DNA from 3 places in the Riemerella anatipestifer ATCC 11845 genome. Region 1 is predicted to be linked to each of the others. Evidence: riboswitches for the same ligand, from Rfam matches in the RefSeq annotation. Region 1 holds a riboswitch; each other region holds the start of a gene.
The links. Region 1 has a riboswitch for S-adenosylmethionine ahead of RA0C_RS07180 (Na+/H+ antiporter NhaC family protein). Riboswitches for the same ligand answer to the same signal wherever they lie in the genome.
Positions count from the first base shown of each region.

Region 1 (3,161 bases):
AGCGGAGCAAGTAGTATTTGGAACCATCTCTACGGGAGCTTTGTCTGATTTGGAAAGAGTTACGAAACAGGCTCAAGCGATGGTTACCATTTATGGTTTAAATGATAAGGTAGGTAATATTTCTTATTATGATAGTTCAGGACAGCAGGAATATAGCTTTGGGAAACCTTATTCTGAACAGACGGCTAAAATGATAGATGAGGAAATTTCTAAAATCATCGAAGGTCAATACCAAAGAGCTATCAATATTTTAAATGAAAATAGAGATAAACTAGATGCATTGGCGGATAAGCTCCTTGAGAAAGAAGTTATCTTCCGTGAAGATTTAGAAGCGATATTTGGCAAGAGAGCGTGGGATCCAGAACTTACTGAAACTCCAGTTTCCTCTATAGAGGAGGTTAAGAAATATGATGAACCAGTAGTAATTGACAATGATGAAGAAAACAAGGGCTAAATCAATAATAGAAAATTAAATAAAAAAAACAGACCACCATATCAAAAAAGTGGTCTGTTTTTGTTTTTTATATTTGTGCTTTCTTCTCTTCTTTAGAGAAAAAAATCCAAAGGAGTACGCATAAAAGCAATAAAATGGGATAAAAAGTATAGCTTACTAGGTTGAAGTAATCAATACGGTTATTGCTTAGTCCAATGATAATAAGTATCTGAGCTCCATAAGGGAGTAGCCCTTGTATAACACAGGAGAAAATATCTAGTACAGATGCCATAAATCTAGGAGCTATTTTATAGTGTGTACTTATATTTTTAGCAATTTTACCTGATATAATAATAGCGATTGTATTATTGGCAGTTGCAATATCTACAAGACTTACAAGTGTACCTGCACCTAGTAAAGCAGATTTTCTTCCTGAAATAATTTTTTTTATTCTGTTAAGAAGAAATTCCATTCCTCCTGCCTTCTCAACTAAAGCGGCCAAACCACCTGTAAAAAGTGAAAGTATAAAGATTTCTTGCATACTTGTAAAGCCTTCATATACTTTTTTACTGATTTCCAATACTCCAAAATCCAAAATGAAAAACCCTAAAGAACTACTGAATACAATACCCAGTAGAAGCACTAAAAAAACATTGATACCCGCAAGAGAAAGGATAATCACCAATAAATAGGGTAAGGTGAGAAATAATTGGCGAGTATCTACAGATGTTGTGGTATTGAGTTCGGTAGGCGTGGAAATTACGTTTGCTAGTATGACGTATAATACGCAGGTAATAATGGCTGCAGGAATAGCTATTTTAAGATTGGTCCTTAGCTTGTCCTTCATCTCACAATCTAGTGATTGGGTAGCGGCTATAGTGGTGTCCGAAATTACAGAAAGGTTATCACCTAGCATAGCACCTCCTAATAGTGCTGCTCCTAATAGGTTAATATCTATCCCTTTATCGGCAAATCCAACAACCACAGAGCCTAGAGTTACAATAGTTCCTACGGAAGTTCCAGACGATATAGAAATAAAAGCAGCGATAATAAAAATACCCAAAGGAATGTACGAGGAGGAAATTAGACTCACTCCAAAATCCACGATAATGTCTACGCTTCCTATGGACTTAGATACCACCGCAAAAGCTCCAGCAAGGAGATAGATGATACACATATTGAGTATCTTGTGGTCGCCACAACCATTTAGGAAAGTATCTATTTTTTCATTAAAAGACTCTTTAAATAAAATGAAAGCCACTACAATACCTGCCATCACAGCAATGGGAGAAGGCAAAGCGTAAAAATCGTTAAAATAAATACCACTGCCAATAAAGGTAAACACGAATACCAATAGAGGTACAACAGAGATAACAGAGGTTTTTTTCATTTCCAATACAGTTTTTAGTCTGTATCCATCAATGAACCTTATTGTGTTTTTAAGAAAAATAATGTGGAATACTTAAAGACAACATTTTTTCCTTTGTTAAGGCTTATCTTTTTAGCACCTTGCTTGTTGTTGCAGGTTGCTACCTTTCTATTAAGGTTCTTGATAAATACAGTGGTGCAAATATAGAAATTTAATTAAGAGTTGTCTAAATTTTATTCAATAAAGTTTAAACAAATTATCATATATTTTCTCTAATGATTTGATATATAGTGTTAAAATATTGAATTCAACAATTAACTAATTATACTCAATATTCACACGGATATAACTGTTGTTAGAGCAATCGCTTATATTACTTTTGTACATTTCTGAAATGTAATTGTTGGCTTTATAAGTATTATTAGTATTTGTCTGTTTCAACATATACTCTCCCCAAAAGCCTATATAATTATCATCTTCTATTCTAAAACTATTACCACCGTCAATTAGGGCAAAAGCAATTTTAACTGGTTCGCTAAGGTTTTTAAAAGGATTGTATTTTGTTTCGTATTCGTAATTATAATCTCCCTGTAGTGTTGATATTCTACTTATTTCGTTTCCTTTGTATAAAATATGTTCTACATGTTCGCTATTGAATTTTGGTGTTCTAAAGTGAACATCTGTTAGCTTTCCGTTTGAGTCGTACTTAAGGCTAATGTATCTTACTACATCGCTTTGGGTATGCCAACCAATAGGAGCAATGTATCTCACTTCGGTTACCTTATTTCCTGTATAATAAAACTTCATAGATGTAAGAGGATAATGGCTGAATGTAACATTATCTAACGTGCCCTCAGAATGATTAAAGTAGGTTACCCTATCATTATTAGAAGAGGTGGAACTGATTAAGTTATTATCACTATCATATTTATAGCTTGTAATTTCATTGTAATTATAAGGGGTACAGTTGGCAAGTCTATCATATCCCTTTTCTTCTACTTTTATCAACTTTGGTAATATCTTACTGCTTTCTTTTGGAGTATTATATGTATTTGCTACATTGTCTGCACTCCTTTGGCAAGCGGTAAAGCCCACACATAAAAACACTAATAAAATTTTCTTCATAGCTTACTTTTTAAGTTCCAAAAATACAAACTTGCAATCTAATTAACAGTCTATTGGATAATTTTACCATAGTTATTTTAAAAGCAATCTATTAACTTATATTTGATTTGTCTTAAATGATATCTGGAATATGCAGTATGTATGGATAAAAAATAGCTAAAGTTTCTCCTTTATATTGTGTATAGATGTCATTTACATCAAATTTTTCTTCCTTAACTTGAAGGAATAAAAAAG
Region 1 is NC_017045.1:1,509,836-1,512,996, forward strand. It holds gene ftsH (ATP-dependent zinc metalloprotease FtsH) at 1-454, shown strand, start outside; gene RA0C_RS07180 (Na+/H+ antiporter NhaC family protein) at 522-1,823, opposite strand; SAM-I-IV-variant riboswitch at 1,898-1,994, opposite strand; gene RA0C_RS07185 (hypothetical protein) at 2,121-2,927, opposite strand; gene RA0C_RS07190 (Arm DNA-binding domain-containing protein) at 3,040-3,161, opposite strand, start outside.

Region 2 (3,161 bases), 390 kb from region 1:
GTAATGTCTTCGCCAGAAAGATGAAGGAGCTTAATGGTATCTATCAATGGTAACCCTGCTCCTACATTGGTTTCGTAGAGGTATTTCTTTTTGTTTTTTTCTAGGGCACGTCTTAGTTTTTTGTATTCTCCAATCGGAAGAGTATTGTAAATTTTGTTGGAAGAAACCAAATCAAAACCTTGTTCCGCTAGTTCTAGATAGTTTTTTACAAAGTCTTTACTAGCGGTATTGTCCACAGCAATTAGATTTTCAAATTGATGCTCTTTCACAAATTGAAATAAATCTTCCAAAGTATTTTGGGTACTAGCAAATCTCACTTTTTGTCGCCAATCGCTTCCGAAGCCCCCTTTGTTAAAAACAATATTTTTAGAGTTGGCTATCGCTACGATTTTAAGGTCTATCCGCTTTCGTTGCAAAATATCGTAAGCAGAATCTAAGATTTGCTCTATCAAAGTACCGCCCACATTACCATGCCCAAACAATACTAAATGTACCGCTTTAGGTTTGCCATAAAGTTCGGTTTCTATAATGTTTTTGGTTTTTTCGGCTTGGTTGGTCGCTACTACAATGTTTACACGCCCCGCCGAAGCCACTTGGTTAAGAAGTAACGGGAAAATTTTGTTACGCTGGAGTTCGGTAAGTATTTTGTTGAAATCAGACGTTACCAGACCAATGACAGTAATACCATCTACACTATAAATTTGGCTTACAATCCCTTGGTTAATTTCATTTTTAAACTCTTCTTTTAGGCATTGTACTGCATCTTCGGCATTGCTTTCATCTACGAGTACAGAGATGCCGTTTTCTATAGCCTGTTGAGAGATAACACCAACGCTAATGTTGGCTCTATTAAGAGCGTTAAATATACGAGAGTCTATCCCTATTTGACCTAGAAAGTCCTTGCCTTCAAAATTGATGATGGCTTTGTTTGGATATATGTTAAGGTTTTCTTGATTAGGCATAATATAATTTTTTAAGTTGATTTAATATTTAATAATTGATTTGAATATATGTTTCATTTGTTCGTATTCCATAAGGAAGGCATCGTGCCCGTGTACCGATTTTATTTCGTGGTAGTAGGCATTAGCATTATTGTTTCTTAAAAGTTGATAGGTTTCTTCAATCTCAAAGGCAGGGAAAAATAAATCGCTATCCACCGCTACCAAATGGAATTCTGTTTTTATTTCAGTTAACGAAGACTCATCAACCGCAATGGTGGTTAGCAGATGGTTCATTAGTAAATAAGCCTTTAGAGTAAACCTTGCATTAAGGCTTTCTCCGTGGAAATTGAGCCATTCGTGAGATTGCAGTAGGTCAGTATCGTCTCCTTTTTGTCTTTTGAATCTTTTATTGAGTGAAAAGGGAGTTCTATAACAAAGCATTGCGTGAGTTCTCGCTTTTTGTAGAGGTTTTTCGCCGTTCTCTAGGAGGTATTTCTGAACTAAGCATTGGGCATTCAGCCAATCGGTCGTTTTAAAATCCGAGGCTACAGGCACAAATACTTTGGATAAGTTTTTATTAAGATTGAGCATTTCCCAACCTATAGCACCACCGATGGAGCCACCTATAAGATAGTCTAATTGTTTAATTTTAAGTTGTTCTAACCCTAAAAGGAATAGCTGAGCCACATCTTGAGTAGTGAAGGCTTGTGGATTATCAATAAAGAAATCATTATAACCATTACCAGGGATATTAAAACAGATGACTGTGAGTTTGTTGGTATCAATGGTTTTTCCTGCTCCCACCAAATCTTGCCACCAACCTTTTGTTCCTGCCACATTAGAGTTTCCCGTTAGAGCATGATTGATGAGTACAATAGGAGCTGTATGTAAAGGCAACCCAAATAGCTCATAGCTAAGCGAGATATCCGTACTATATCTAGTAGTTGTTAAATAGTCTTTAATTTTGAGGTGATGCAACATTCTTTTATTATAAGTTTTAAATAACTGAAATGTTGCCAAGAAATAAGAGGTCTTTTCTTGATGTTATCTATCCAAAAAACTTTGGTAGAATTTAGCACCTTCTTCCGTTAAGGAAGGGTTGCCAAGGTTTCACAGGGTCTATTCCCTCCACCTTTCTTGATAACATTTCCTAGTTTTTCAATGAACTAATACAGAGCAAAGATAGACTATTTTTTGTTTTAAACAATATTTTCAACGAAAAAATAAAACCTTGCGTTTAAAATTAACTAACTTTGCATCCAACTTTTATTTATAGATTCTGATGAGCAAAAAAAATATAGCCGTAGTTATGGGCGGATACTCCGATGAGTACAAAGTTTCCCTAAAAAGTGGACAACTAATTTACGACTCTTTAGACCGTGATTTATATAATGTCTATAAAGTGGTAGTTCTTAAGGAAGGTTGGTTTTATTTAGACGAAAATGAGGCTAAACTACCAATACAAAAAGGAGATTTTTCTGTAAATCTACCTAGTGGAGAAGTACTGCGTTTTGATGTTTGTTTTAATACCATTCACGGGACACCAGGTGAAAATGGTGTGTTACAGGCATATTGGGACGCTATTGGTCAAAAATATACAGGGTGTGATTTTTACCAAAGTGCACTTACCTTTAATAAAAAAGATACTTTGGCTGTATTAGCAAAGTATGGTATTCCGTCTGCTAAAAGTTTCTACATAAAAAAAGGAGAGGCTTATGATAAAGATAAAATTATCAACGAGTTAAAACTGCCTCTATTTGTAAAGCCTAATCAAAGTGGTTCTTCTTTAGGAATTTCTAAGGTAAAAGAGGTTTCGGAGTTTGAAGCAGCTTTAGAAAAAGCATTTTTGGAAGACGATGAGGTTTTAGTAGAAAGTTTCTTAGACGGTATGGAGGTATCTGTGGGTGTGCTAGATTATAAAGGTGAGACTATTGTTTTAGGCATTACAGAAATTATCCCAGAAACAGAATTTTTTGATTACGAAGCAAAGTATCAAGGAGCGTCTCAAGAGATTACACCAGCAAGGCTAGATGAGGCTACTAGATTAAGAGTAGAGGAAGTTGCAAAAAGAGCTTATAACTCTTTAGGAATGAAAGGGTTTTCTAGAAGTGAATATATTATTATGAACGGTGTGCCTTATATGCTAGAAATGAATACTAACCCTGGGTTTTCACCTGCGAGTATCCTTCCTCAACAAGCGAGAATTTACGGTATCTCCAT
Region 2 is NC_017045.1:1,894,967-1,898,127, forward strand. It holds gene RA0C_RS10580 (ACT domain-containing protein) at 1-962, opposite strand, end outside; gene RA0C_RS10585 (alpha/beta fold hydrolase) at 984-1,922, opposite strand; SAM riboswitch class I at 1,983-2,088, opposite strand; gene RA0C_RS09000 (D-alanine--D-alanine ligase) at 2,224-3,161, shown strand, end outside.
Region 2: another riboswitch for S-adenosylmethionine. It lies ahead of RA0C_RS10585 (alpha/beta fold hydrolase); the one in region 1 lies ahead of RA0C_RS07180 (Na+/H+ antiporter NhaC family protein).

Region 3 (3,161 bases), 610 kb from region 1:
CGTCATATAAAAAACAACTAATAATGAGTCTTTTTAACGATACCAAAGTCGCTTTTGCAGATAAAACAACAGAACAGCTAGAGAAAGCAAAGTGGATGTTTACTATGATTAAGTTTCCACAATTGACTAGTATAGGGATAAACCTTCTTAACTTTAGTATTAAAAATAATTTCCCTTTTGTGGAGGGGGTTGTCGAAAAAACATTATTCCAACAGTTTTGTGGTGGCGTTACTAGAGAGCAAAGCCAGAAAGTAGTTAATGAGATGTATCAGCGTCATATAGGCAGCATCTTTGATTATGCCATAGAAGGTAAAGAAGAAGAACAAGCCTTTGACCATACTTGCGAAGAAATAAAACAAAATATTCTATACGCTGCGGGGAATCCTGCCATTCCTTTTGTAGTTTTTAAACCAACAGGATTTGGGAGGTTAGATTTATATGCAGAAGTTCAGGCGAAAAAAGAGCTAACAAGTTCAGAAAAAGAAGAGTGGAGCAGGGTAGTGAAACGCTACGAAGAAGTTTGTCAGTTAGCATACGACAAAGGTGTGATAGTAATGGTAGATGCCGAAGAGTCTTGGATACAAACAGCCGTAGATGATTTGGTAAACGAAATGAAATCTCGTTATAATAAGGAGAGAGCCATTGTGTGGAATACCATTCAGATGTATAGAACAGGAAGATTGGAGTATCTAGCCGAAGACTTAGAAAGAGCTAAATCTAAAGGTTACTACTTAGGCTACAAATTTGTGAGAGGGGCTTATATGGAGAAAGAAAGAGAAAGAGCAGAAAAAATGGGCTACCCATCACCTATCCAACCAACAAAACAGGCTTCTGATGATAATTATAATGCGGGGATAGATTTTGTAATGACGAATTTAGACAAAGTTTCGGCGTTCTTTGGAACTCACAACGAGAAATCTACGGAGCTAATAATGGATAGAATGAAAGAAAAAGGGCTACCGAATGACTTCCAACAAATCCATTTTGGACAACTGTATGGAATGAGTGATAATATCACTTACTATCTAGGAAACCAAAAATATAATGCATGTAAATATCTGCCTTACGGTCCAGTGAAAGATGTGGTGCCATACCTTACGAGAAGAGCTCAAGAAAACACTTCCGTGGCAGGACAAACGGGTAGAGAGCTATCTCTAATAGAAAGAGAACTGAAAAGAAGAAAAACAGAAAGATAAAATCTATCCAAGATATACAAAAAAGCCAAAGTAAAGCCTTTTACTTTGGCTTTTTTATTTTAGAGCAGGGTTATTAGGTTAAAGTTGTACTTGTTTCAAAAAAAAATTTGTTTCTTTTGGATATTCAAAACCTAAGGTCTATATTTGTGCTGTATTTGTACCTTAACATCATCGGAAATGTTATCAAGAAAGGCGGAGGGACTAGACCCTGTGAAGCCTTAGCAACCCTTTCATCAAGAAAGAAGGTGCTACATTCTACCTATTTGGGGATAGATAACTAAAAGATTTCTACTTTACCTTTTGAGCTTTCTTTTTAACATTTCAATGATTTTTTAAACTTTATTGAAATGGAAACTAATATATTTAATCAGCTCGATGCCTTGCTCCAAAAAAGGATACTTATTTTGGACGGTGCTATGGGCACTATGATACAACGGTATAATTTTACCGAAGAACACTATCGTGGCGAACGCTTTAAAGATTGGGAGCACCCTGTTAAAGGGAATAACGACTTGCTATCCCTCACACAGCCACAAGCCATAGAAGAGATACACCGCCTATATTTGGACGCAGGGGCAGACATTATAGAAACCAACACCTTTTCTAGCACTACCATTGCAATGGCAGACTACGCAATGGAGTCTTTGGTGGAAGAACTCAATTATGAATCGGCTAGAATTGCTAAAAAACTTTGTGAAGTTTACACCGAAAACAATCCAGATAAACCTCGTTTTGTGGCAGGGGCAATGGGACCTACTAACAGAACGGCATCGTTGTCTCCAGATGTTAATGACCCAGGGTATAGGGCAATTACCTTTGAAGATTTAAGAAAAGCCTACAAGCAACAGGCAAAAGCATTACTAGAAGGTGGTGCTGATATTTTACTCGTTGAAACCATCTTTGATACGCTTAACGCCAAAGCCGCTTTGTTTGCCATTGATGAGTTGGCGGAGGAGAGAAATACCAAAATCCCCATTATGGTATCAGGTACAATTACCGATGCGTCTGGGAGAACCCTTAGTGGACAAACAGCGGAGGCTTTTCTTATCTCGGTTTCTCATTTAGACTTGCTGAGTGTAGGGCTTAATTGTGCCTTGGGAGCTAAGCAGCTTACGCCTTATTTACAGGCTTTGTCAGAACATTCCAACTTTTACATTTCGGTGTATCCTAACGCGGGGTTGCCCAATGCTTTTGGAGCGTACGATGAAACGGCAGAGCAAACGGCAGAGCAAGTTAAAGAGTATTTAGATAAACGGTTAGTCAATATCATTGGGGGCTGTTGTGGTACAACGCCAGAGCATATCCGTGCCATTGCCGAATTGGTACAACATTATGAACCTAGAAAACTTAATCTCGTATGAAAGGAAATCATCATCAATTAGAACTTCCTGCGAGACCACTTAAATTGTCAGGATTAGAGCCGCTTATCATCACTCCCGAATCTAACTTTGTGAATGTTGGGGAAAGAACCAATGTTGCAGGGTCTAAACGATTTTTAAGGCTGGTAAAAGAAGGCAACTATTCCGAAGCATTAGATATTGCAAGGCATCAGGTAGAAGGTGGAGCTCAGATTTTAGATGTCAATATGGACGATGGACTTATTGACGGTAAAGAAGCTATGGTAAAATTCTTAAACCTCATCGCTTCCGAGCCTGATATTGCTCGTATTCCGATTATGATAGACTCTTCCAAGTGGGAGATTTTAGAGGCTGGGTTACAGGTCGTGCAGGGTAAAGCGGTGGTCAACTCCATTAGCCTTAAAGGTGGCGAAGAAGAATTCATCAATCAAGCTAAAAAAATAAAAAGATACGGTGCGGCGGTTATTGTTATGGCTTTTGATGAAGTGGGGCAAGCCGATACTTATGACAGAAGGATAGAAATCGCGGAGCGGTCTTATCGCCTTTTGGTGGATAAAGTCAACTTTGCTCCAGAGGATATTATTTTTGACCTTAATATATTTCCTGT
Region 3 is NC_017045.1:2,123,637-2,126,797, forward strand. It holds gene RA0C_RS09995 (proline dehydrogenase family protein) at 24-1,196, shown strand; SAM riboswitch class I at 1,374-1,476, shown strand; gene RA0C_RS10000 (homocysteine S-methyltransferase family protein) at 1,544-2,557, shown strand; gene metH (methionine synthase) at 2,554-3,161, shown strand, end outside.
Region 3: another riboswitch for S-adenosylmethionine. It lies ahead of RA0C_RS10000 (homocysteine S-methyltransferase family protein); the one in region 1 lies ahead of RA0C_RS07180 (Na+/H+ antiporter NhaC family protein).